3 regions of the Streptomyces sp. CRCS-T-1 genome follow, and region 2 is predicted to be linked to each of the others. Evidence: riboswitches for the same ligand, from Rfam matches in the RefSeq annotation. Region 2 holds a riboswitch; each other region holds the start of a gene.
What was found. A riboswitch is a leader RNA that binds a small molecule or an ion and turns the genes downstream of it on or off. The one in region 2 is predicted to bind cobalamin.
Positions count from the first base shown of each region.

Region 1: linked by a shared signal. The riboswitch ahead of NNW99_RS11495 (ribonucleoside-diphosphate reductase subunit alpha) and the one ahead of metE (5-methyltetrahydropteroyltriglutamate--homocysteine S-methyltransferase) in region 2 are both predicted to bind cobalamin.
Region 3: linked by a shared signal. The riboswitch ahead of NNW99_RS00960 (CoA-acylating methylmalonate-semialdehyde dehydrogenase) and the one ahead of metE (5-methyltetrahydropteroyltriglutamate--homocysteine S-methyltransferase) in region 2 are both predicted to bind cobalamin.

Region 1 is NZ_CP101651.1:2,621,482-2,628,826, forward strand. Features, by position in the region: gene NNW99_RS11485 (DUF3311 domain-containing protein) at 29-283, shown strand; gene mctP (monocarboxylate uptake permease MctP) at 280-1,908, shown strand; cobalamin riboswitch at 2,043-2,199, shown strand; gene NNW99_RS11495 (ribonucleoside-diphosphate reductase subunit alpha) at 2,322-4,697, shown strand; gene NNW99_RS11500 (ribonucleotide-diphosphate reductase subunit beta) at 4,697-5,704, shown strand; gene NNW99_RS11505 (GlxA family transcriptional regulator) at 5,953-6,915, shown strand; gene NNW99_RS11510 (cytochrome P450) at 6,930-7,345, opposite strand, start outside.
Region 2 is NZ_CP101651.1:522,835-530,179, reverse strand. Features, by position in the region: gene NNW99_RS02370 (maleylpyruvate isomerase N-terminal domain-containing protein) at 1-259, opposite strand, end outside; gene NNW99_RS02365 (FAD-binding dehydrogenase) at 468-2,261, shown strand; gene metE (5-methyltetrahydropteroyltriglutamate--homocysteine S-methyltransferase) at 2,308-4,641, opposite strand; cobalamin riboswitch at 4,807-5,026, opposite strand; gene NNW99_RS02355 (energy-coupling factor ABC transporter ATP-binding protein) at 5,054-5,905, opposite strand; gene cbiQ (cobalt ECF transporter T component CbiQ) at 5,902-6,651, opposite strand; gene NNW99_RS02345 (energy-coupling factor ABC transporter substrate-binding protein) at 6,657-7,019, opposite strand; gene NNW99_RS02340 (energy-coupling factor ABC transporter permease) at 7,019-7,345, opposite strand, start outside.
Region 3 is NZ_CP101651.1:213,978-221,322, forward strand. Features, by position in the region: gene NNW99_RS00940 (enoyl-CoA hydratase) at 64-843, opposite strand; gene mmsB (3-hydroxyisobutyrate dehydrogenase) at 852-1,733, opposite strand; gene NNW99_RS00950 (enoyl-CoA hydratase/isomerase family protein) at 1,730-2,794, opposite strand; gene NNW99_RS00955 (acyl-CoA dehydrogenase family protein) at 2,791-3,939, opposite strand; gene NNW99_RS00960 (CoA-acylating methylmalonate-semialdehyde dehydrogenase) at 3,946-5,469, opposite strand; cobalamin riboswitch at 5,698-5,885, opposite strand; gene ltnD (L-threonate dehydrogenase) at 6,035-6,952, shown strand; gene otnK (3-oxo-tetronate kinase) at 6,954-7,345, shown strand, end outside.

The DNA.
Region 1 (7,345 bases), 2.1 Mb from region 2:
GTGATCACTGAGGGGACGGAGTCGCTTGATGTCGCAAGCCCCAGAAGCCAGCAGAGGGCCGGTGGTGACGCCGATGCGTGTCGTCATCGCCCTGTGCCTCATAGCGCCGTTCGTGGCCATGCTGTGGGTCGGCTCGTACGCCAAGACCGACCCGGCCTTCATCGGGATCCCGTTCTTCTACTGGTACCAGATGGCGTGGGTGCTCATCTCCACCGCGCTGACGATGACCGCCTACAAGCTGTGGCAGCGTGACCAGCGCGCCCGTAAGGAAGGTGCGCGGTGAAGGACGGCGTGAACGGCGTCGCGCTCGCCGTCTTCATCTTCTTCTTCCTGCTCGTCACGGTCATGGGCTTCCTGGCCTCGCGCTGGCGCAAGGCCGAGAACGAGAACAGCCTCGACGAGTGGGGCCTGGGCGGCCGGTCGTTCGGCACCTGGGTCACCTGGTTCCTGCTCGGCGGCGACCTGTACACGGCCTACACCTTCGTGGCCGTTCCGGCGGCGATCTACGCGGCGGGCGCGGCCGGCTTCTTCGCGGTGCCGTACACGATCCTGGTCTATCCGCTGATCTTCACCTTCCTCCCCCGTCTGTGGTCGGTGTCCCACAAGCACGGGTATGTGACGACGTCCGACTTCGTGCGCGGCCGCTTCGGCTCCAAGGGCCTGTCGCTGGCCGTGGCCGTCACCGGCATCCTCGCGACCATGCCGTACATCGCGCTCCAGCTCGTCGGCATCCAGGCCGTGCTGGACGTGATGGGCGTCGGGGGCGGCGAGGACACCAACTGGTTCATCAAGGACCTGCCGCTGCTGATCGCGTTCGGTGTGCTGGCCGCCTACACGTACTCGTCGGGCCTGCGGGCCCCGGCGCTGATCGCCTTCGTCAAGGACACCCTGATCTACATCGTCATCGCGGTGGCGATCATCTACATCCCGATCAAGCTGGGCGGCTTCGACGAGATCTTCGCCAAGGCGGGCGACGCGTACAGCCAGACCAACCCGGCGACGGGTGCGGCGCGCGGTGCGCTGGTGCCGCCGGAGGCGGGGCAGTGGACGTACGCCACGCTGGCGCTCGGCTCGGCGCTCGCGCTGTTCATGTACCCGCACTCGATCACGGCGACGCTGTCCTCGCGCAGCCGTGAGGTGATCCGCCGCAACACCACGATCCTGCCCCTGTACTCGCTGATGCTGGGCCTGCTCGCGCTGCTCGGCTTCATGGCGATCGCGGCCGGCATCAAGGTGCAGAACGGGCAGCTGGCGATCCCGCAGCTGTTCGAGACGATGTTCCCGGACTGGTTCGCGGGCGTGGCCTTCGCGGCGATCGGCATCGGAGCGCTCGTGCCGGCGGCCATCATGTCCATCGCGGCCGCGAACCTCTTCACCCGCAACATCTACAAGGACTTCATCAAGCCGGACGCCACACCGGCGCAGGAGACCAAGGTCTCCAAGCTGGTCTCCCTGCTGGTGAAGGTGGGCGCGCTGGCCTTCGTCCTCACCATGGACAAGACCGTCGCCATCAACTTCCAGCTGCTCGGCGGCATCTGGATCCTGCAGACCTTCCCGGCCCTGGTCGGCGGCCTGTTCACCCGCTGGTTCCACCGCTGGGCGCTGCTCGCGGGCTGGGCGGTCGGCATGATCTACGGCACAGCCGCCGCGTACGGGGTCGCCTCGCCGACCCAGAAGCACTTCGGCGGCTCCTCGAAGGAGATCCCCGGCATCGGTGAGATCGGCTACATCGGCCTCACGGCGTTCGTCCTGAACGTGGTGGTGACGGTGGTCCTCACCTTCGTCCTGAAGGCCCTCAAGGCCCCCGACGGCATCGACGAGACCAAGCCGGAGGACTACACGGCCGACGCGGGCGACCCGGGCGTCCAGGTGGAACTCCCGCCCGCCACCGCCGGCAGCGCCCACTAGGGGCGCGGGGAACAGCGCGAACAACCGCACACAGCCCGCAGCGGGCCGCCGTGAGAAGGATTCACGGCGGCCCGCTGTCACGTGAAGTTGACGCTCTGACACCAATGCGACACAACATCTGGGGGTGCCACCCGAACCCAGCACAAGATGTATGCTCGTGCTCGCTGTCGCCGCAGGGGAATCCGGTGCGAATCCGGAACTGTCCCGCAACGGTGTACTTATGCGTATCCGCCCCCAAGGCGGGGCGCACAGGCTTCAGTCCGAGGACCTGCCGACAGCGCGCCCGGCCGTCCGGCCGGGGTGCCCTGACGTCCGGGCCTCGTGGAATGGGCCGGTGGACGCGACGCCGTGTGCGCTCGTGTGCTGCCCCCTGCCCTGCGCGAGGCCCCTTGCCGAGCGAGGGAGAGCCCCACGTGACCATCGCGCCAGCCGAACCGGTCTCAGCTGCCGAAGAAGAGCACGACGGTCCCGGTGCCGCGCTGCTGCGGACCCTGACCGAGCTGACCGCCGACCTCCCCGACGCCGACCCCGGCCGGGTCGCCGCCGCCGCGTTGCGGGGCCGGTCCGCGCGGGCGGACGAGGCGGAGCTGCGCGAGCTCGCGACGGAGTCGGCCGCCGGCCTCATCTCCGAGGACCCCGCCTACTCCCGGCTGGCCGCCCGTCTGCTGACGATCGGCATCCGTGAAGAGGCCGCCTCGCAGGGTGTCACGTCCTTCACCGAGTCCGTCGCGGTCGGCCACCGCGAGGGTCTGATCGCCGACCGGACCGCCGAGTTCGTGCTCCTGCACGCCGCCCGGCTCGACGCGCTGATCGACCGGGCCGCCGACGACCGCTTCGGCTACTTCGGCCTGCGGACGCTGCACAGCCGCTACCTGCTGCGCCACCCGATCACCCGCAAGGTCGTCGAGACGCCCCAGCACTTCATGCTGCGCGTCGCCGCCGGTCTCGCCGAGGACGACACGGCACAGTCCGTCGACGAGGTCGCCGCGCTCTACGGGCTCATGAGCCGCCTGGACTACCTCCCCTCCTCGCCCACCCTCTTCAACTCCGGCACCCGGCACCCCCAGATGTCGTCCTGCTACCTCCTGGACTCCCCCAAGGACGAGCTGGACTCGATCTACGACCGGTACCACCAGGTGGCGCGGCTGTCGAAGCACGCGGGCGGCATCGGGCTGTCGTACTCCCGTATCCGTTCCCGCGGTTCGCTGATCCGCGGCACCAACGGCCACTCCAACGGCATCGTCCCGTTCCTGAAGACCCTCGACGCCTCGGTCGCCGCCGTGAACCAGGGCGGCCGCCGCAAGGGCGCCGCCGCGGTGTACCTGGAGACCTGGCACTCCGACATCGAGGAGTTCCTGGAGCTGCGCGACAACACCGGCGAGGACGCCCGCCGTACGCACAATCTGAACCTCGCGCACTGGGTGCCGGACGAGTTCATGCGGCGGGTCAACGCCGACGGGCAGTGGTCGCTGTTCTCCCCCTCGGACGTGCCCGAGCTGGTCGACCTGTTCGGCGAGGAGTTCGACGCCGCGTACCGGGCGGCCGAGGCGAAGGGCCTGGCGAAGAAGACCCTGCCGGCCCGTGAGCTGTACGGCCGCATGATGCGCGCCCTCGCGCAGACCGGCAACGGCTGGATGACCTTCAAGGACGCCGCCAACCGCACCGCCAACCAGACGGCCGAGCCGGGCCACGTCGTCCACTCCTCCAATCTCTGCACGGAGATCCTGGAGGTCACCGACGACGGGGAGACGGCGGTCTGCAACCTGGGCTCGGTCAACCTCGGCGCCTTCGTCGACCTGGCCCGCAGGGACATCGACTGGGAGCGGCTGGACGAGACCGTCCGCACGGCCGTGACCTTCCTCGACCGTGTCGTGGACATCAACTTCTACCCGACCGAGCAGGCGGGCCGCTCCAACGCCCGCTGGCGTCCGGTCGGCCTCGGGGCCATGGGCCTGCAGGACGTCTTCTTCAAGCTGCGCCTGCCCTTCGACTCGCCCGAGGCGAAGGCGCTGTCCACCCGTATCGCCGAGCGCATCATGCTCGCCTCCTACGAGGCCTCCGCCGACCTGGCCGAGCGCAACGGCCCGCTGCCGGCCTGGGAGAAGACCCGTACGGCCCGGGGTGTGCTGCACCCCGATCACTACGACGTGGAGCTGACCTGGCCCGAGCGCTGGGCGGCCCTGCGCGAGCGCATCGCCGCGACCGGTATGCGCAACTCCCTGCTCCTCGCCATCGCGCCCACGGCCACGATCGCCTCCATCGCGGGCGTGTACGAGTGCATCGAGCCGCAGGTGTCCAACCTGTTCAAGCGTGAGACGCTGTCGGGCGAGTTCCTCCAGGTCAACTCCTACCTGGTGGACGAGCTGAAGCGGCTCGGCGTGTGGGACGCCCGCAGCCGGGAGGCGCTGCGCGAGGCCAACGGCTCGGTGCAGGAGTTCGCCTGGATCCCCGCGGACGTACGGGCGCTCTACCGCACGGCGTGGGAGGTTCCGCAGCGCGGCCTGATCGACATGGCGGCCGCCAGGACACCGTTCCTGGACCAGTCCCAGTCGCTGAACCTCTTCTTGGAGACGCCGACCATCGGCAAGCTCTCCTCGATGTACGCGTACGCCTGGAAGGCCGGGCTGAAGACGACGTACTACCTGCGCTCGCGCCCGGCGACCCGCATCGCCCGCGCCGCGCAGGGCCAGGCACAGCCTGAGAAGACCATCCCCGTCCAGCAGACGGCCGACCCCGACGCGGTCGCCTGCTCCCTGGAAAACCCCGAGTCCTGCGAGGCCTGCCAGTAATGACCACCCAGAACCTTCTCGACCCCGGCTTCGAGCTCACCCTGCGTCCCATGCGCTACCCGGACTTCTACGAGCGCTACCGGGACGCCATCAAGAACACCTGGACCGTGGAAGAGGTCGACCTCCACTCGGACGTCGCCGACCTCGCCAAGCTGTCCCCGATGGAGCAGCACCTGATCGGCCGGCTGGTCGCCTTCTTCGCGACGGGCGACTCGATCGTCGCGAACAACCTGGTGCTGACGCTGTACAAGCACATCAACTCCCCCGAGGCGCGGCTGTACCTGTCCCGCCAGCTCTTCGAGGAGGCCGTGCACGTCCAGTTCTATCTGACGCTGCTCGACACCTACCTCCCCGACCCGGAGGACCGTGCCGCGGCGTTCGACGCCGTGGAGAACATCCCCTCCATCCGCGAGAAGGCCGGGTTCTGCTTCAAGTGGATGGACTCGGTGGAGAAGCTGGACCGGCTGGAGACCCAGTCCGACCGCCGCCGCTTCCTGCTGAACCTGATCTGCTTCGCCGCGTGCATCGAGGGCCTGTTCTTCTACGGCGCCTTCGCCTACGTCTACTGGTTCCGCAGCCGTGGTCTGCTGCACGGCCTGGCCACCGGCACCAACTGGGTGTTCCGGGACGAGACGATGCACATGTCCTTCGCCTTCGACGTGGTCGACACCGTCCGCAAGGAGGAGCCGGAGCTCTTCGACGACCAGCTCGAGCAGCAGGTCACGGACATGCTGCGGGAGGCCGTCGAGGCCGAGCTGCAGTTCGCGCGCGACCTGTGCGGTGACGGCCTCCCGGGCATGAACACCGAGTCGATGCGGCAGTACCTGGAGTGCGTCGCCGACCAGCGGCTCACCCGGCTCGGCTTCGCTCCGGTGTACGGCTCCGAGAACCCCTTCTCCTTCATGGAGCTCCAGGGTGTTCAGGAGCTGACCAACTTCTTCGAGCGGCGCCCCTCGGCGTACCAGGTTGCGGTGGAGGGCACCGTCGACCTGGACGAGGACTTCTGAGCCGGTTCGCTCTCCCTGGCCTCCTGGGCCTCCCTGATCTGACGGTCGACGCGCTTGTCGCGCACGAGGCCGATCACTGACGGGAGGACCAGGAGGACCAGCGTCCCGAGTACGAAGATCATTGCGATGAGTGTCTGTGCCTGGTTCGTTTCCATGGACACCACTGTCGCGCCGATGACTCCTTACCGTCAGTGGCAGTACTGCCGTAGACCCTCGAATTACTGCCACCGGCGAGGCACACTGGAGACATGCTCCAGAATGTGGCCGTCGTCCTGCTCGACGGCGTGAACCCCTTCGAACTGGGTGTGGTGTGCGAGGTCTTCGGCACCGACCGCAGCGACGACGGCCTGCCGGTCTACGATTTCGCGGTCGCCTCGGCCGAGGGCCCGGTCCTGCGCATGAACTCCGGCTTCTCGCTGCACGCCGAGCACGGGCTGCAGCGGCTGGAGACGGCCGATCTCATCGCGGTGCCGGCGGGGCAGAGCTACGCGACCCGTGAGTTCCCGCCGGAGCTGCTGGACGCCCTGCGCCGCGCGGTGGACCGCGGCTCGCGCGTGCTCAGCGTCTGCTCCGGCGTCTTCGTGCTGGCCGCGGCCGGGCTGCTGGACGACCGTCGCTGTGCCGTGCACTGGAAGCACGCGCGGGACCTCGCCCGGCGGTATCCCCGGGTGGCCGTGGAGCCGGACGTGCTCTACGTCGACGAGGACCCGGTGATCACCTCCGCCGGCACGGCCGCGGGGATCGACGCCTGTCTGCACCTGGTGCGCAAGGAGCAGGGCTCGGAGGTCGCCAACAAGATCGCCCGGCGGATGGTGGTGCCGCCGCACCGCGACGGGGGCCAGGCCCAGTACATCGAGCGTCCGCTGCCGATCTCCGAGGCCGACGCGATCGGCGAGGTGCTGGCGTGGATGGAGCGGCATCTCGACGAGGAGGTCACCGTCGAGCAGCTCGCCGTCCGCGCCCATATGTCGCCGCGCACCTTCGCCCGCCGCTTCCAGCAGGAGACGGGGACGACTCCCTACCGCTGGGTCCTGCGCCAGCGAGTGCTGCTGGCCCAGCGGCTGCTGGAGGCGACGGACGAGACGATGGACGCGATCGCCGGCCGAACGGGGTTCGGCAACGCGGCCACGCTGCGCCACCACTTCGTCCGGGCGGTGGGCACCACGCCGAACGCGTACCGGCGCACGTTCAGGGGCCCCGAAGCGGCCTGACGATCACCGGCCCGTCACCTCGGCACCGGCCGCAGCCGCAGATCGTGCGGCCGGAGCGTGATGCCGACGCGGGTGGCGTCGTTCGAACCGGCCACCTGCTCGAAGCGGTACCCGGCGGCCAGCGCCGCCGTGATCAGCGTCAGCTGGGCCATCGAGAAGTGGTCGCTCGGGCACTTGCGGTTGCCCGTGCTGAACGGGCTCATGGCGTGCTTCGGGATGTCCTTGACCCGGTCGGGCAGCCACCGGTCGGGGTCGAACTCGAGGTTCCGGTCGTACGACTTCGCATCGCGCTGGATGGCGTACGGGCTGTAGACGATGTCCGCCCCGGCCGGAATCCGGTATCCGCCGAGTTCCGTGTCCCGTACCGCCCGGCGCGTCAGAATCCAGACGGCGGGGCGCAAACGCAGGGCCTCGACGACGACATTGTTGG
Region 2 (7,345 bases):
GGACGGTCAGCGCGTCGAGCGGGTCGTCGCCGGTCGGAGGTGTGGCGGTGACCTCCCAGTAGGTCACCGCGTCACGGGTCGGCTCCCGGTCGGACGGGGTGGCGAGGGTGATCAGGACGTCCTGGGCGTCGATGACCAGATGGCACACCAGGTCCCGCACCAGCCAGCCCGCACAGCCGGACGGCCGGGCGAAGTCCTCGTCGGCCAAGTCGGCGACCGCCGCGCGCAACGCCGTCCAGGAGCGTGAGAAGAGATCCACCTCGGCACCGTAGTGCCGTGCCGTGAGGACGGACAATCGCATTTCGGGCGGCCGGTACGCATCCCTGCCAACTCCCCCACCAGGCCCATGAGTTCCTCGGCGCAGGACTCTGGCGGCCCCGAGAACTCCTGGGCTACCGTCGGTAACACCTCTGGTAGCCCCAGGGGCCTCTCCCGACCCCTGCGCACCTCCAGAAGGAAGGCGGCCCATGGAACACTCGTCAGAACCCGCCGCGTTCACCCGCCGCCGTGCCCTGACCGTCGCGGGCGGTGTGCTCGCCGGTGCCGCTCTCGCGCAGTCGACGTTCCCGGCCTTCGCGGCCGGAGCCGCATCGTCGGACGCGGACGCCATCGTCATCGGCCACGGTCTCGCCGGGCTCGTCGCCACCGCCGAACTGGCCGCCGCCGGACGCAAGGTGCTGCTGCTCGACCAGGAGCCGGAGGCCGGCCTGGGCGGGCAGGCCTTCTGGTCCTTCGGCGGGCTGTTCTTCGTCGACTCCCCAGAGCAGCGGCTCATGGGCATCAAGGACTCGAAGGAACTGGCCTGGCAGGACTGGCTGGGCACGGCCGGCTTCGACCGCGGCATCACCGACCCGTCGGGCCAGGACCACTGGGCCCACAAGTGGGCCGAGGCGTACGTGGACTTCGCCTCGGGGGAGAAGCACTCCTGGCTCGCGGGGCTCGGGATGCAGTGGTTCCCGATCGTCGGCTGGGCCGAGCGCGGCGGCGGCCTCGCGGACGGGCACGGCAACTCCGTACCCCGCTTCCACGTCACCTGGGGCACCGGCCCCGCCGTGGTCGAGCCCTTCGAGAAGAAGGTGCGGGAGGCCGTCGAGGACGGCAAGGTGACGTTCAGGTTCCGCCACCGGGTGGACGACCTGATCGTCACGAACGGTGCCGTCACCGGGGTACGCGGAAAGGTCTTGGAGCCCAGCAGCGCGGCACGCGGCAAGCCCAGCTCCCGCAAGGTCGTCGGCGACTTCGAACTGAGCGCCCCCGTCGTGGTCGTCACCTCGGGCGGCATCGGCGCCAACCACGACCTCGTCCGGCAGAACTGGCCCGCGCGTCTCGGTACGGCCCCGAAGTCCATGATCACGGGTGTGCCCGCGCACGTGGACGGCCGGATGCTCGCGATCACCCAGAAGGCCGGCGGACGGATCGTCAACCCCGACCGCATGTGGCACTACACCGAGGGCCTGAAGAACTACGACCCGATCTGGCCCGACCACGGCATCCGCATCCTGCCCGGCCCGTCCTCCATGTGGTTCGACGCCACGGGCAAGCGCTTCTCCAGCCCCGACATCCCGGGCTACGACACGCTCCACACGCTCAAGTCGATCACCGACACCGGATACGACTACTCCTGGTTCGTCACGACCCAGAAGATCATCGCCAAGGAGTTCGCGCTCTCCGGCTCCGAGCAGAACCCCGACCTCACCGAGAAGAACGTCTGGAAGCTGCTGTCCCGCGTCTGGCAGACCCCAGAGCCGATCGAGCGGTTCAAGGAGAAGGGCGAGGACTTCGTCGTCGCCAAGACCCTGCCCGAACTGGTCGCCGGCATGAACAAACTGACGGGGGACAACCTGATCGACCTGGCCGGCCTCCAGCGCCAGATCGAGGCCCGCGACCGCGAGATCGCCAACCCGTACACCAAGGACGCCCAGGTCATGGGCATCCGCAACGCCCTCGCCTACCCCGGCGACACCCTCAGCCGCACCGCCTCAGCCCACCGGATCCTGGACACCTCCGCCGGACCGCTGATCGCCGTACGCCTCAACATCCTCACCCGCAAGACCCTCGGCGGCCTCCAGACCGACCTCTCCGGCCGCGTCCTGAACGCCTCCGGTAAGCCGATCAGCGGTCTGTACGCGGCCGGCGAGGTCGCCGGCTTCGGCGGGGGCGGCGTCCACGGCTACCGCTCCCTCGAAGGCACCTTCCTGGGCGGCTGCCTGTTCTCGGGCCGCGCGGCGGGCCGGGCGGCGGCGGCCGCGACGGCGACCTGACCCGACCGGGGGCGGGCCATGCCCGGCCCGCCCCCGGCCGCGAGCGTCAGGCGAGTCCGGGCCGCTCCCCGTCCAGTTCGGCGCGGACGGTCCGGGCCGCCGAGACCAGGTTCTCCAGGGACGCGCGGGTCTCGGTCCAGCCGCGGGTCTTCAGGCCGCAGTCGGGGTTGACCCACAGCCGCTCGGCGGGGATGGCCTTCAGGCCGGTGCGCAGCAGATCGGCCGCCTCCTCCGTGCCCGGAACCCGCGGGGAGTGGATGTCGTAGACACCCGGCCCCGCCTCACGCGGATAGCCGTGCGAGGCGAGTTCGCGGGCGACCTGCATATGGGAGCGGGCGGCCTCCAGGCTGATGACGTCCGCGTCGAGGTCGTCGATGGCCTGCACGATGTCGCCGAACTCGGCGTAGCACATGTGCGTGTGGATCTGCGTGTCCGGTCGCACCCCGGCCGTGCTGAGCCGGAAGGCCTCCGTGGCCCACCCCAGATACTCCGGCCGGTCGGCGGCACGCAGCGGCAGCGTCTCGCGCAGGGCGGGCTCGTCGACCTGGATGACCGACGTCCCGGCCGTCTCCAGGTCCCCCACCTCGTCGCGCAGGGCGAGGGCGACCTGCCGGGCCGTCTCGGCGAGCGGCTGGTCGTCACGGACGAAGGACCAGGCGAGCATCGTGACCGGGCCGGTGAGCATGCCCTTGACCGGACGGTCCGTGAGCGACTGCGCGTACGTCGTCCAGCGCACGGTCATCGGCTCGGGGCGCGAGATGTCGCCGGCCAGGATCGGCGGGCGGACGTAGCGGGTGCCGTAGGACTGGACCCAGCCGTGCTGCGTGGCGAGATAGCCGGTGAGCTGCTCCGCGAAGTACTGGACCATGTCGTTGCGTTCGGCCTCGCCGTGCACCAGGACGTCAAGACCGGCCTTCTCCTGGAAGGAGATCACCTCCTGGATCTCGGCCTTGATGCGCTCCTCGTAACCGGCCGTGTCGATCCGGCCCGACCGCAGGTCCGCGCGGGCGGAGCGCACCTCACCGGTCTGCGGGAAGGAGCCGATCGTGGTGGTCGGCAGCAGGGGCAGACCGAGCCGGGTGCGCTGGGCGGCGGTCCGCTCGGCGTACGGCAGCGAGCGGCGGGAGTCCGCCCCGGACACCGCGGCCGTGCGGGCGCGGACCGCCGGGTCGCGGGTGATCGGGGAGTTCGCCCGGGACGACAGGTCCGCCCGGTTCGCGGCGAGTTGCGCGCCGATGGTGTCGGTGCCCTGCGCGAGACCACGCGCGAGGGTGACGATCTCGGCGGTCTTCTGCCGCGCGAAGGCCAGCCAGCGCAGCACCTGCGGCTCGATGTCCCGCTCCGCCGCCGTGTCCAGCGGTACGTGCAGCAGGGAGCAGGAGGCCGAGACGTCGACCCGGTCGGCCAGGCCGAGAAGCGTGCCGAGCCGGGAGAGCGAGGCCGCCAGGTCGTTGATCCAGATGTTGCGGCCGTTGACGACACCGGCGACCAGCCGCTTGCCCGGCAGACCGCCCACCGCCGCCAGATCGTCCAGGTTGGCCGCAGCCGACTCCGTGAAGTCCACCGCGAGCCCCTCGACCGGCGCCTTCGCCAGCACCGGCAGGGCGTTCCCGAGCCGGTCGAAGTACGAGGCGACCAGCAGCTTCGACCGGTCGGTGAGGGCGCCGAGGTCGCGGTAGGCCCGCTCGGCGGCGTTCAGCTCGGCCGGGGTCCGGTCCTGGGCCAGGGCCGGCTCGTCGAGCTGGACCCACTCGGCGCCCGCCGCGCGCAGATCCGCGAGGACCTCGGCGTACACGGGCAGCAGCCGGTCCAGGAGGGTGAGCGGCTCGAAGTCCGCGGGCACCCCCGGGGCGGGCTTGGCGAGGAGCAGATACGTGACCGGGCCGACGAGGACGGGGCGCGCGGTGCGGCCGAGCGCCAGCGCCTCACGCAGTTCGGCGACCTGCTTGGCCGAGTCGGCGGTGAAGACCGTGTCCGGACCCAGCTCGGGCACCAGGTAGTGGTAGTTCGTGTCGAACCACTTCGTCATCTCCAGCGGCGCCACGTCCTGTGTGCCGCGCGCCATGGCGAAGTAGCCGTCCAGGGCGTCCGCCGCGACGGCGTCCCGGTGGCGGTCGGGGATCGCGCCGACCATGACGGTGGTGTCCAGGACGTGGTCGTAGAACGAGAAGTCACCCGTCGGGACCTCGTCGATGCCGGCGTCGGCGAGCTGCCGCCAGTTCGAGGCGCGCAGGTCGGCGGCGGTGGACCGGAGGGCGTCGGCGGTGACGCGGCCCTTCCAGTAGCCCTCGATCGCCTTCTTCAGTTCCCGGTTCTGTCCCTGGCGGGGGTAGCCGTACACGGTGGCCCGTGCTGCCGCGGCTGCGGGCTTGGTGGTCACGGAGATCTCCTTCGCGAGATGAATCCCTGAGATCCCGGCGACGGGACGAGAGCGCGAAGGTGTGACGAACCCGACGGAGTCGACCTCGCGCGGCACAGCGCGGTCGTCCGTCTGGTAAGTACGCCGACCCGCCCTCGAGGTCACCGGAATGTCCGCGCACGTATCGTCCGCGCGCGGGCAGTTGGCAGGTCTTCGGACTCGCGGGCACGTCTCACTGTGTGAGACACCTACTGGCCGTCGCTTCCCGGGCCCTGCGTGGACCCAGTGCGTATGACGGCGGTCGTTCCCGCTCACCGCTGCGGGGCAGTCCCGGATTCCCACCGGGTTCCCTCTTGCGACGCATCCCGTCTGGCGGACGGGGCGAACCAGCTGCACCGCCAGCCTATACACGACAAGGCCGGGGAAGCGACCCTCAGCCGCCGGTCACCGGCCGCTCCGCCGCCAGGGCGGCCAGCTCCTCCGGGGTGCGCGGGCCGGGCGCCGACCCGGTCAACAGCCCCTGCGCGCGCAGGAGGTCCGCGGCGGCGGCACCCCACGGCAACCGCAGCCCCGCCCGCCCGAGGAGATCCGTCCGGGCCAGTGCCGTGGGCGCGGGAGCGAGGTGCGCGCCCTCCGGGGTGAGGAGTGCCGCGTCGTCGGCCCAGCGCAGGGCGAGATCGACGTCATGGGTGGCCATCACCACCGTGGTGCCGCTCGCACGCAGCCCGTCGAGCGTGGCCAGGAGCCGTTCCTGGCCGTCGGGGTCGAGTCCGGCCGTCGGCTCGTCGAGGATGAGCACCCGGGGCCGCATGGCGACCGCGCCCGCGATGGCGGTCCGCTTGCGCTGCCCGTAGGAGAGCAGATGGGTGGGCCGGTCGGCCAGGGCCCCGATGTCCAGGGCGGCGAGCGACTCCGCCACCCGCGCCCGTACCTCGGTGTCGGACAGCCCGAGGTTCAGCGGCCCGAACGACACGTCCTGCTCGACGGACGCCGCGAAGAGCTGGTCGTCCGGGTCCTGCACCACGAGCTGGACGGTCGTGCGCAGCCGGGTCAGGCCCTTGCGGTCGTACGTCACCGGCTGCCCGTCGACCGTCAACCGCCCCTCGTGCGGCCGCAGCCCGCCGCTGAGCAGCCGCATCAGCGTGGTCTTGCCGCTGCCGTTGCGGCCGAGCAGCGCCAGCGCCCGCCCCTCCCGGATGTCGAAGTCGAGGCCGCTGAGCACGGCCGGGCCGTCCTCGTAGGCGAAGGACGCGCCCCGCAGGGCGACGAGGGCGGGCTCGCTCATGTCAGCGGCCTTTCCAGTACGAGGGTGAGGACGGCCAGCGTCGCGAGGAGCGCGCAACTGGCGACCGTGAAGCGGACGGAGACACGGGCCTCGGGCACCAGGACCCGCAGGGTTCCGTCGTAGCCGCGCCCGGCGAGACCGGCCTGGAGGCGGGCCGCCCGGTCGAAGGCCCGGACGAACGCGGTGGCGCCGAGTCCGCCCAGCGAACGCCAGGTGGCGGCCCGTGTGGTGTGCCCGAGCCGGGCGGCCTGCGCGTCGCGGATCCGGCGCACGGAGTCCAGCAGCAGAAAGCTCATGCGGTACGTCACGAGCGCGACATCGACGACCGGCGCCGGGACGCCCGCCCGGACCAGGCGCGGCAGCAGGTCGGACATCGGTGTGGTGAAGGCGAACAGCAGCACCCCGAGGGAGGCCGCCGAGGTGCGCAGCAGCAACTCCCCGGCCCGCAGGGGCCCGTCGTCCGCGAGGGAGACGAAGCTCCCCGGCCCGCCGACCTGGACGAGCAGCGTGAGGGCGCCGGTCACACAGAAGCCCAGCGGCACCCGGTAGGCCCGCCAGAGCCGGCGGCCGGGCACACCGGCCGGCCCCAGCAGCAGGGACACGGCCGTCACCAGCACCAGGGCCGCTCCCGGCCAGGGCGGCAGCGAGATGGCCAACACGGTGAGGCCGAGACCGAGCACGGCCTTGTCCACGGGATGGCGGCGGCGCCAGCGACTGCTGTGCGCCGCCGCGTCGATCGGCAGCACGCGGCTCAGGCCCCTTCGGCCCCGGACCCCTCGGTGACGCCCGTGGTCTCCTCGGTGTCCTGCCGCGCCCGCTCCTCGCCCTGGCGGCGGCCGCGCCGCAGGCCGAAGTAGTAGGCGAGCACGCCCGCGCCGATCGCCGCCTGCAGGGCGAACAGCGCCGACTCGATCTCACCCGACGGCGGCTCGTACAGCGGCGAGAACCAGGGCTTGTAGTCCGGGTCGATCTCGGTGATCGCCGTCTCCGCCTGGGCGTCGGCGCCCGCGAACGGCTCCTCCTTGTGGTCGCCGAGGCCGAGGGCGAGCGGCAGGACCGCGAGCAGGGCCACGGCGAGCAGCAGCAGGCCGTTGATCTTCGTGTTCCGGTTCATCACGCCACCGCCTCGGACTCGGCCGCCGTCTTCTTCTCCTTGCGCCCGCCGGTCACCAGCACACCCAGCCGGGTCAGTTCACCCTTGCTGGACTGCACCAGCAGCCGCATCACGAGCACCGTCAGCAGGCCCTCGCTCACCGCGAGCGGGATCTGGGTGACGGCGAAGATGGTGCCGAACTTGCCGAGCGCGCCCACGAACCCGCTGCCCGGGTCGGGGAAGGCGAGCGCCAGCTGCACGCTGGTGACGCAGTAGGTGGACAGGTCGGCGAAGAACGCCCCGAAGAAGACCGCGACCATCAGCGGCACGTCGTAGCGCCGCAGCAG
Region 3 (7,345 bases), 310 kb from region 2:
AACCCTCGGCCGGTGCCGGACCAAGACGACACCGGCCTTCGGGAGCGTGCTCTTACCCGATGTTTACCGGTGGCGGAACTCGGGCGGCCGTTTGTCGGCGAAGGCGGCCATGCCCTCCTTCTGGTCGGCGGTGGCGAACACCGCGTGGAACAGGCGGCGTTCGAAGCGGACACCTTCGGTGAGTGTCGTCTCGAAGGCCCGGCCGACGGCTTCCTTGGCCATCATCGCCACCGGCAGGGACATCCCGGCGACGGTCTCGGCGACGGCCAGGGCCTCGCCGATCAGCTCGTCGGCCGGCACCACCCGGGAGACGAGCCCGGCGCGTTCCGCTTCGGCGGCGTCCATGGTGCGCCCGGTCAGGCACAGCTCCATGGCCTTGGCCTTGCCGACCGCCCGGGTCAGCCGCTGGGAGCCGCCGATCCCCGGGATCACGCCGAGCTTGATCTCCGGCTGGCCGAAGACGGCGGTGTCGGCGGCGAGCAGGATGTCGCAGAGCATGGCCAGTTCGCAGCCGCCGCCGAGCGCGTATCCGGAAACGGCGGCGACGGTCGGTGTGCGCAGCTGTCCGAGCCGGTCCCAGGCCGCGAACCAGTCGGAGAGATACATGTCCAGGTAGCCCTGGGGCTGCATCTCCTTGATGTCGGCCCCGGCCGCGAACGCCTTCGCCGAGCCGGTGATGACGACGCAGCCGCAGTCCGGGTCCCGGTCCAGGGCCTCGGTGGCGGCCACGACCTCGTTCATCACCTGGAGGTTCAGGGCGTTGAGGGCCTTCGGGCGGTTGAGGGTGAGCAGGGCGGTGCGGCCCTTGCGCTCGACAAGGATCGTCTCGTAGTCGGTGGTCATGTCCGCGGTCACGTGGGGTCTCCGCTCCGGTCCCTGATGGTTCGTACGATGCCCGAGAAGTCCTCCGTGGCACCGACCCGCTCCGCGTACGCCGCGTACAGTTCGGCCGCGCGCAGACCGAGTTCTGCGTCCACGCCCCCGGCGCGGACCGCGTTGGCGGCCAGGCCCAGGTCCTTGGCCATCAGGGCGGCGGCGAAGCCCGGCCGGTAGTCGCGGCCCGCGGGACTGCCCGGGACGGGGCCGGGGACGGGGCAGTTGACGCTGAGCGCCCAGCACTGTCCGGAGGCCGTGGAGGCCACGTCGAACAGGGCCTGGTGGGACAGGCCGAGGCTCTCACCGAGGACGAAGGCCTCGCTGACGGCGATCATGGAGACGCCGAGAATCATGTTGTTGCAGATCTTGGCGGCCTGTCCGGCGCCCGCCTCTCCGCAGTGCACGGCCTTCTTCCCCATGGCTTCCAGCAGGGGCAGCGCCTCGGCGAACTCGGTCTCTCCGCCGCCGGCCATGAAGGTCAGCGTGGCGGCCTCGGCGCCGACGACCCCGCCGGAGACCGGCGCGTCCAGGGCGCGCATGCCCGCGGCGACCGCGCGCTCGTGGGCGGTGCGGGCGTCGGCGACGTCGATGGTGGAGCAGTCGACGAAGAGGGTGCCGGGCCGGGCGGCGGGGAGGATGTCGTCGTAGACGCCCAGGACGTGGCGTCCGGCGGGCAGCATGGTGAGGACGAGGTCGGCGTCCGCGACGGCGTCCACGGCGGAGGCGGCCTGCTCCAGCTCCGGCCCGGGCGTGACGGCGAGGTCGTAGCCCCGCACCCGGTGTCCGGCCTTCACCAGGTTGACGGCCATGGGGCCGCCCATGTTCCCGAGTCCGATGAACGCGACGGTCCTGCTCACCAGGCGACCTCCTCGGTCGTGCCGGATCCGGCGAGCCCGAGTTCGCGCTCGCCCAGGGGTGCGAAGAAGCGCTCCACGTCGGCGTCGGTGACCTCGTCGAGCGTCGCCGGTGACCAGCGTGGGTTTCGGTCCTTGTCGATGACCTGGGCGCGGATGCCCTCGACCAGGTCGGGTGCGCTCAGCGCCGCGCAGGAGACCCGGTACTCCTGCTCCAGCACCCGCTCCAGCGGGCCGAGCCGGCCGGCGCGGCGCAGGGCGGTGAGGGTGACCTTGAGCGCGGTGGGCGACTTGGCCAGCAGGGTCTCGGCGGTCTCCTTGGCCGCCGGGTCGCCGTGCGCGAGCAGCCGCTGGACGATCTCCTCGACGGTGTCGGAGGCGAAGCAGGAGTCGATCCACTCCCGCCGCCCGGCCAGTTCCCCTTCCGGCGCGGGCCTCACATGCCGGTCCAGGGCTTCCCGTACGGGCAGGCCGGCGAGGTCGTCGACGAACCGCTCCAGCGCCTCGGACGGGACGTAGTGGTCGGCGAGCCCGCACAGCAGGGCGTCCCCGGCGCCGATCTGCGCGCCCGTCAGGGCGAGGTGGGTGCCGAGTTCGCCCGGGGCGAGGGCGAGGAGGTAGGTGCCGCCGACGTCCGGGACGAAGCCGATGCCGGTCTCGGGCATGGCGATCCTCGACCGCTCGGTGACGATCCGGACGCTGCCGTGCGCGGAGACGCCGACGCCGCCGCCCATGACGATGCCGTCCATGACGGCGACGTAGGGCTTGGGGTAGCGGGCGATACGGGCGTTGAGGTGGTACTCGTCGCGCCAGAACGCGCCCGAGGCGGAGCCGTCCCCGTCGCGGGCGTCGTCGTGGATGCCGCGGATGTCGCCGCCCGCGCACAGGCCGCGCTCCCCCGCGCCGGTGATGACGACGGTCTCGACGGCCGGGTCCCGTTCCCATTCGGTCAGGGCCTCGTCGATGCGGCGCACCATGCCGTGGGTGAGGGCGTTGAGGGCCTTGGGCCGGTCGAGGACGATGTGGGCGGCCCGGCCCGTCGTACGGAAGAGGACGTCGGTCATCCGAGTGCCTCCGTCAGGCCGCGGGCCACGATGACGCGCATGATCTCGTTGGTTCCTTCCAGGATCTGGTGGACTCGCAGGTCACGGACGATCTTCTCGATGCCGTACTCGCTGAGGTACCCGTACCCCCCATGCAGTTGGAGGGCGCGGTCGGCCACCGAGTACCCGGTGTCGGTGGCGAAGCGCTTGGCCATCGCGCACAGGTACGGCGCCTGCGGGTCGCCGACGTCGAGCGCGTGGGCGGCCTGCTGGACGAGGGCGCGGGCGGCGGCGAGTTCGGTGGCCATGTCGGCGAGCCGGAAGCGCAGTGCCTGCGCGTCGAGCAGCCGCTGCCCGAACGCCTCACGGTCGGCGAGGTGGGCGAGGCTGCGGTCGAGGGCGCTGCGGGCGCCGCCGAGCGAGCAGGCGGCGATGCCGAGCCGTCCGCCGTTGAGGCCGTTCATCGCGATGCGGAAGCCCTGCCCCTCGCGGCCGAGGAGCCGGTCGGCGGGCAGCCGGACGCTGTCCAGGACGACCTGGCGGGTCGGCTGGGCGTTCCAGCCCATCTTCCGTTCGTTGGCGCCGAAGGTGACGCCGGGGTCGTCCTTGTCGACGATGAACGCGGAGACGCCGTCGGGCCCGTCGCCGCCGGTGCGGGCCATGACGATGTACAGCTGGGAGGCCCCGGCTCCGGAGATGAACTGCTTGACGCCGGTGAGGATCCAGTGGTCGCCGTCCCGGACGGCCCGGGTGGTGAGGGCGGCGGCGTCCGAGCCCGCGCCGGGTTCGGTCAGGCAGTAGCTGGCGAGGTCCTCCATGGCGCACAGCCGGGGCAGCCGGCGTTCGCGCTGGGCGGCGTCGCCGTACCGGTCGATCATCCAGGCGACCATGTTGTGGATGGAGAGGTACCCGGCGATGGACGGGCAGCCGGAGGCGAGGGACTCGAAGACGAGGACACCGTCGGCGCGGGTCAGGCCCGAACCGCCCGACTCCTCACCGACGTAGACGCCGCCGAGCCCCAGTCCGGCCGCCTTGCGCAGGACGTCGACGGGGAAGTGCTTGTCGCGGTCCCAGTCGAGGGCGTGCGGGGCGAGGTGGTCCTGGGCGAAGTCGAGGGTGGTCTCGACGAGGGCCTGCTGGTCCTCGGTGAGCAGGGTGCTGGTCATGGTCGCTCAGCCCATCGTGGGGATCGTGAAGCTCGCGCCTTCGCGCAGCCCGGCGGGCCACCGCGAGGTGACCGTCTTCGTACGGGTGTAGAAGCGGATGGCGTCGGGGCCGTGCTGGTTGAGGTCGCCGAAGCCGGAGCGCTTCCAGCCGCCGAAGGTGTGATAGGCGACCGGCACCGGGATGGGCACGTTGACGCCGACCATGCCGGTGTTGACCCGCCGGGTGAAGTCGCGGGCGGTGTCCCCGTCGCGGGTGAAGATGGCGACGCCGTTGCCGTAGAGGTGCTCGCTGGGCAGGCGCAGGGCCTCCTCGTAGTCGGCGGCGCGTACGACGGAGAGGACCGGGCCGAAGATCTCCTCCTGGTAGACGCGCATCGCCGGGGTGACCCGGTCGAAGAGGGAGGCGCCGGCGAAGAAGCCGTTCTCGTGTCCGGGCAGGACGAAGTCCCTTCCGTCCACGACGAGTTCCGCGCCTTCCTCCACACCGAGATCGACGTAGGAGCGCACGCGGTCGACGGCGTCCTGGCCGACCAGCGGCCCGAAGTCGGCCTCCGGGTCGTCGCTGCGGCCGATGCGCAGGCTGCCGATGCGTTCCTTCAAGCGGGCCACCAGCGCGTCGGCGGTGTCCTCTCCGACCGGGACGGCGACGGAGATCGCCATGCACCGCTCCCCCGCCGAGCCGTAGCCCGCGCCGATGAGGGCGTCCACGGCCTGGTCGAGGTCGGCGTCCGGCATCACGATCATGTGGTTCTTGGCGCCGCCGAAGCACTGGGCGCGCTTGCCGTGGGCGGCGGCGGTGGCGTAGACGTGCGCGGCGATCGGCGTGGAGCCGACGAAGCCGAGGGCCTCGACCCGGGGGTCCTCGAGCAGGGTGTCGACGGCTTCCCGGGCGCCGTTGACGACGTTGAGGACGCCGGGCGGCAGACCGGCCTCCAGGAACAGTTCGGCGAGGCGCAGCGGGACGGACGGGTCGCGCTCGGACGGCTTGAGGATGAAGGCGTTTCCGCAGGCGAGGGCGGGTGCGGCCTTCCACAGGGGGATCATCGCCGGGAAGTTGAAGGGCGTGATCCCGGCGACGACACCGAGGGGCGCGCGCAGGGAGTGGACGTCGATGCCGGTGCCGGCGTTGTCGGTGAACTCGCCTTTGAGAAGGTGCGGGATTCCTGCCGCGAACTCGACGACCTCAAGCCCGCGCTGGAGGTCTCCGTGGGCGTCCGCGATGGTCTTGCCGTGCTCGCAGGACAGCAGCCGGGCCAGCGAGTCCTTCTCCTCCTCGACGAGTTGCAGGAACCTCATGAACACCCGGGCGCGGCGCTGCGGGTTCCACTCGGCCCACTCGCGTTGCGCGTGCGCGGCGTCGGCGATCACCGCCTCGGTCTCGGCCCGGCTCGCGAGGGGCACATGGGCCTGGACCTCGCCGGTGTTGGGGTCGTACACATCGCCGTACGTCCCCGAGGTTCCCGGGGTGTGCTTGCCGCCGACGAAATGGGTCAACTCACGGACGGGGGCGTGGTCTTGTACGCGGACCATCGGTGCCTGCTCTCTCGTCAGGTGGTCCGGGACGGCGCGCGGGTCCGTCGCACACGGACGCGGTGGCGTGCGGGTGCGGGGGCTGCGCGAGATCGCGTATGGCGAGGACCGTCAGAGGGTGACGGCCGGGCGCTGGACGATCCGTCGGGCACGACGGACGCGTCGGGCGGGTCCTCCGGGGTCGTGGGTGCACACCGGTGCCATGCGTGTCAGCTCCATCCTCGTGGACAACACGGAACATCCCACGGCCGGTATCCTGACTCCCGGATCAGCACACGCCGTCCGCCTTCCCGACATCCAGCTCGTCAGTGGCGTCCTGCTCGACGGCGTACTCCCCGGTCACAGTGGCGGGACCGTGCCGGATTCACACCGGCTTCCCTGCACCGCGGGCTTACACCGCGACTATATAGTTGGACGTCCTAGTAAATCCATCCCCCATCAGTGCGTGACGGACATCACACCTTGCATTCCGTCGTCCTCAGGTCATCATATGACCTGATCTCCCGGCGGGCTGGTTGATGCGACCTGCCTCCGGACAGCACGGCACGGCAAGGATGGGCAGGGCATGAGCGACCGGAACGAGCCCGCGCGACCGCGGGTGGGCGTGGTGGGTCTAGGAGCCATGGGCCTCGGGATGGCCCGGAGCCTGCGGGCGGCCGGGTACGACGTCGGCGTCCACGATCTGCGGCCGGAGACGGCCGCGGACTTCGCCCGCGAGGGCGGGACGGCGTTCGGGACCTGTGGCGAGCTGGCAGCCTCGGTGGACGTCCTGGTCGGCGTGGTGGTCAACGCCGCGCAGGTCGAGGCCGTGCTGTTCGGTGCCGAGGGCGCGGCCGGCCGGCTCCGCCCCGGCTCCGTCTTCGTCATGTGCTCCACGGTCGATCCGGGCTGGTCCGCCGCGATCGAAGGCCGCCTGGCCGAGCGGGGCGTGCTCTACCTGGACGCTCCCATCTCCGGCGGCGCCGCCCGCGCGGCGGCCGGTGAACTCACCATGATGACGTCCGGCTCCACCGAGGCGTACTCGCTCGCCGACCCGGTGCTCGAGGCCATGAGCAGCACCGTCTACCGCCTGGGAGAGCGCGCCGGGCTCGGCTCGAAGGTCAAGATCGTCAACCAGCTGCTCGCGGGCGTGCACATCGCCGCCGCGGCCGAGGCGATGGCCCTCGGCATCAAGGCGGGCGTCCCCGCCGAGGCGCTCTACGAGGTCATCACGCACAGCGCCGGCAACTCCTGGATGTTCGAGAACCGTATGGCCCATGTGCTCGACGGCGACTACACGCCCCTCTCGGCCGTCGACATCTTCGTCAAGGACCTCGGGCTGGTGCTGGACTCCGCGAGGCCGGAACGCTTCCCGCTCCCCCTCGCCGCCACCGCCCACCAGATGTTCCTCCAGGCGTCGGCGTCCGGACTGGGTGCCGAGGACGACAGCGCGGTCATCAAGATCTTCCCGGGGGTCGACCTGCCCAAGCCGGTGGAGGCCTGACATGTCAATCCGTCTCGGATGCATCGCCGACGACTTCACCGGCGCCACGGACCTCGCCAACAATCTGGTGCGCGCGGGCATGCGCGTGGTCCAGCTGATCGACACACCACCGGCCGACGCCGAGCAGGCGATCGACGCGGACGCCGTGGTCATCGCCCTCAAGTCGCGGACCGTCCCGGCCGCCGACGCCGTCGAGGCGTCGCTGCGGGCACTGGCGTGGCTGCGGTCCCTGGGCGCCGAGCAGGTCTACTTCAAGTACTGCTCCACCTTCGACTCGACCCCGGCCGGGAACATCGGGCCGGTGACCGAGGCCCTGATGGACGCGCTGGGCACCGACTTCACGGTCGCGACGCCGGCGTTCCCCGACAACGGGCGCACGATCTTCAAGGGGCA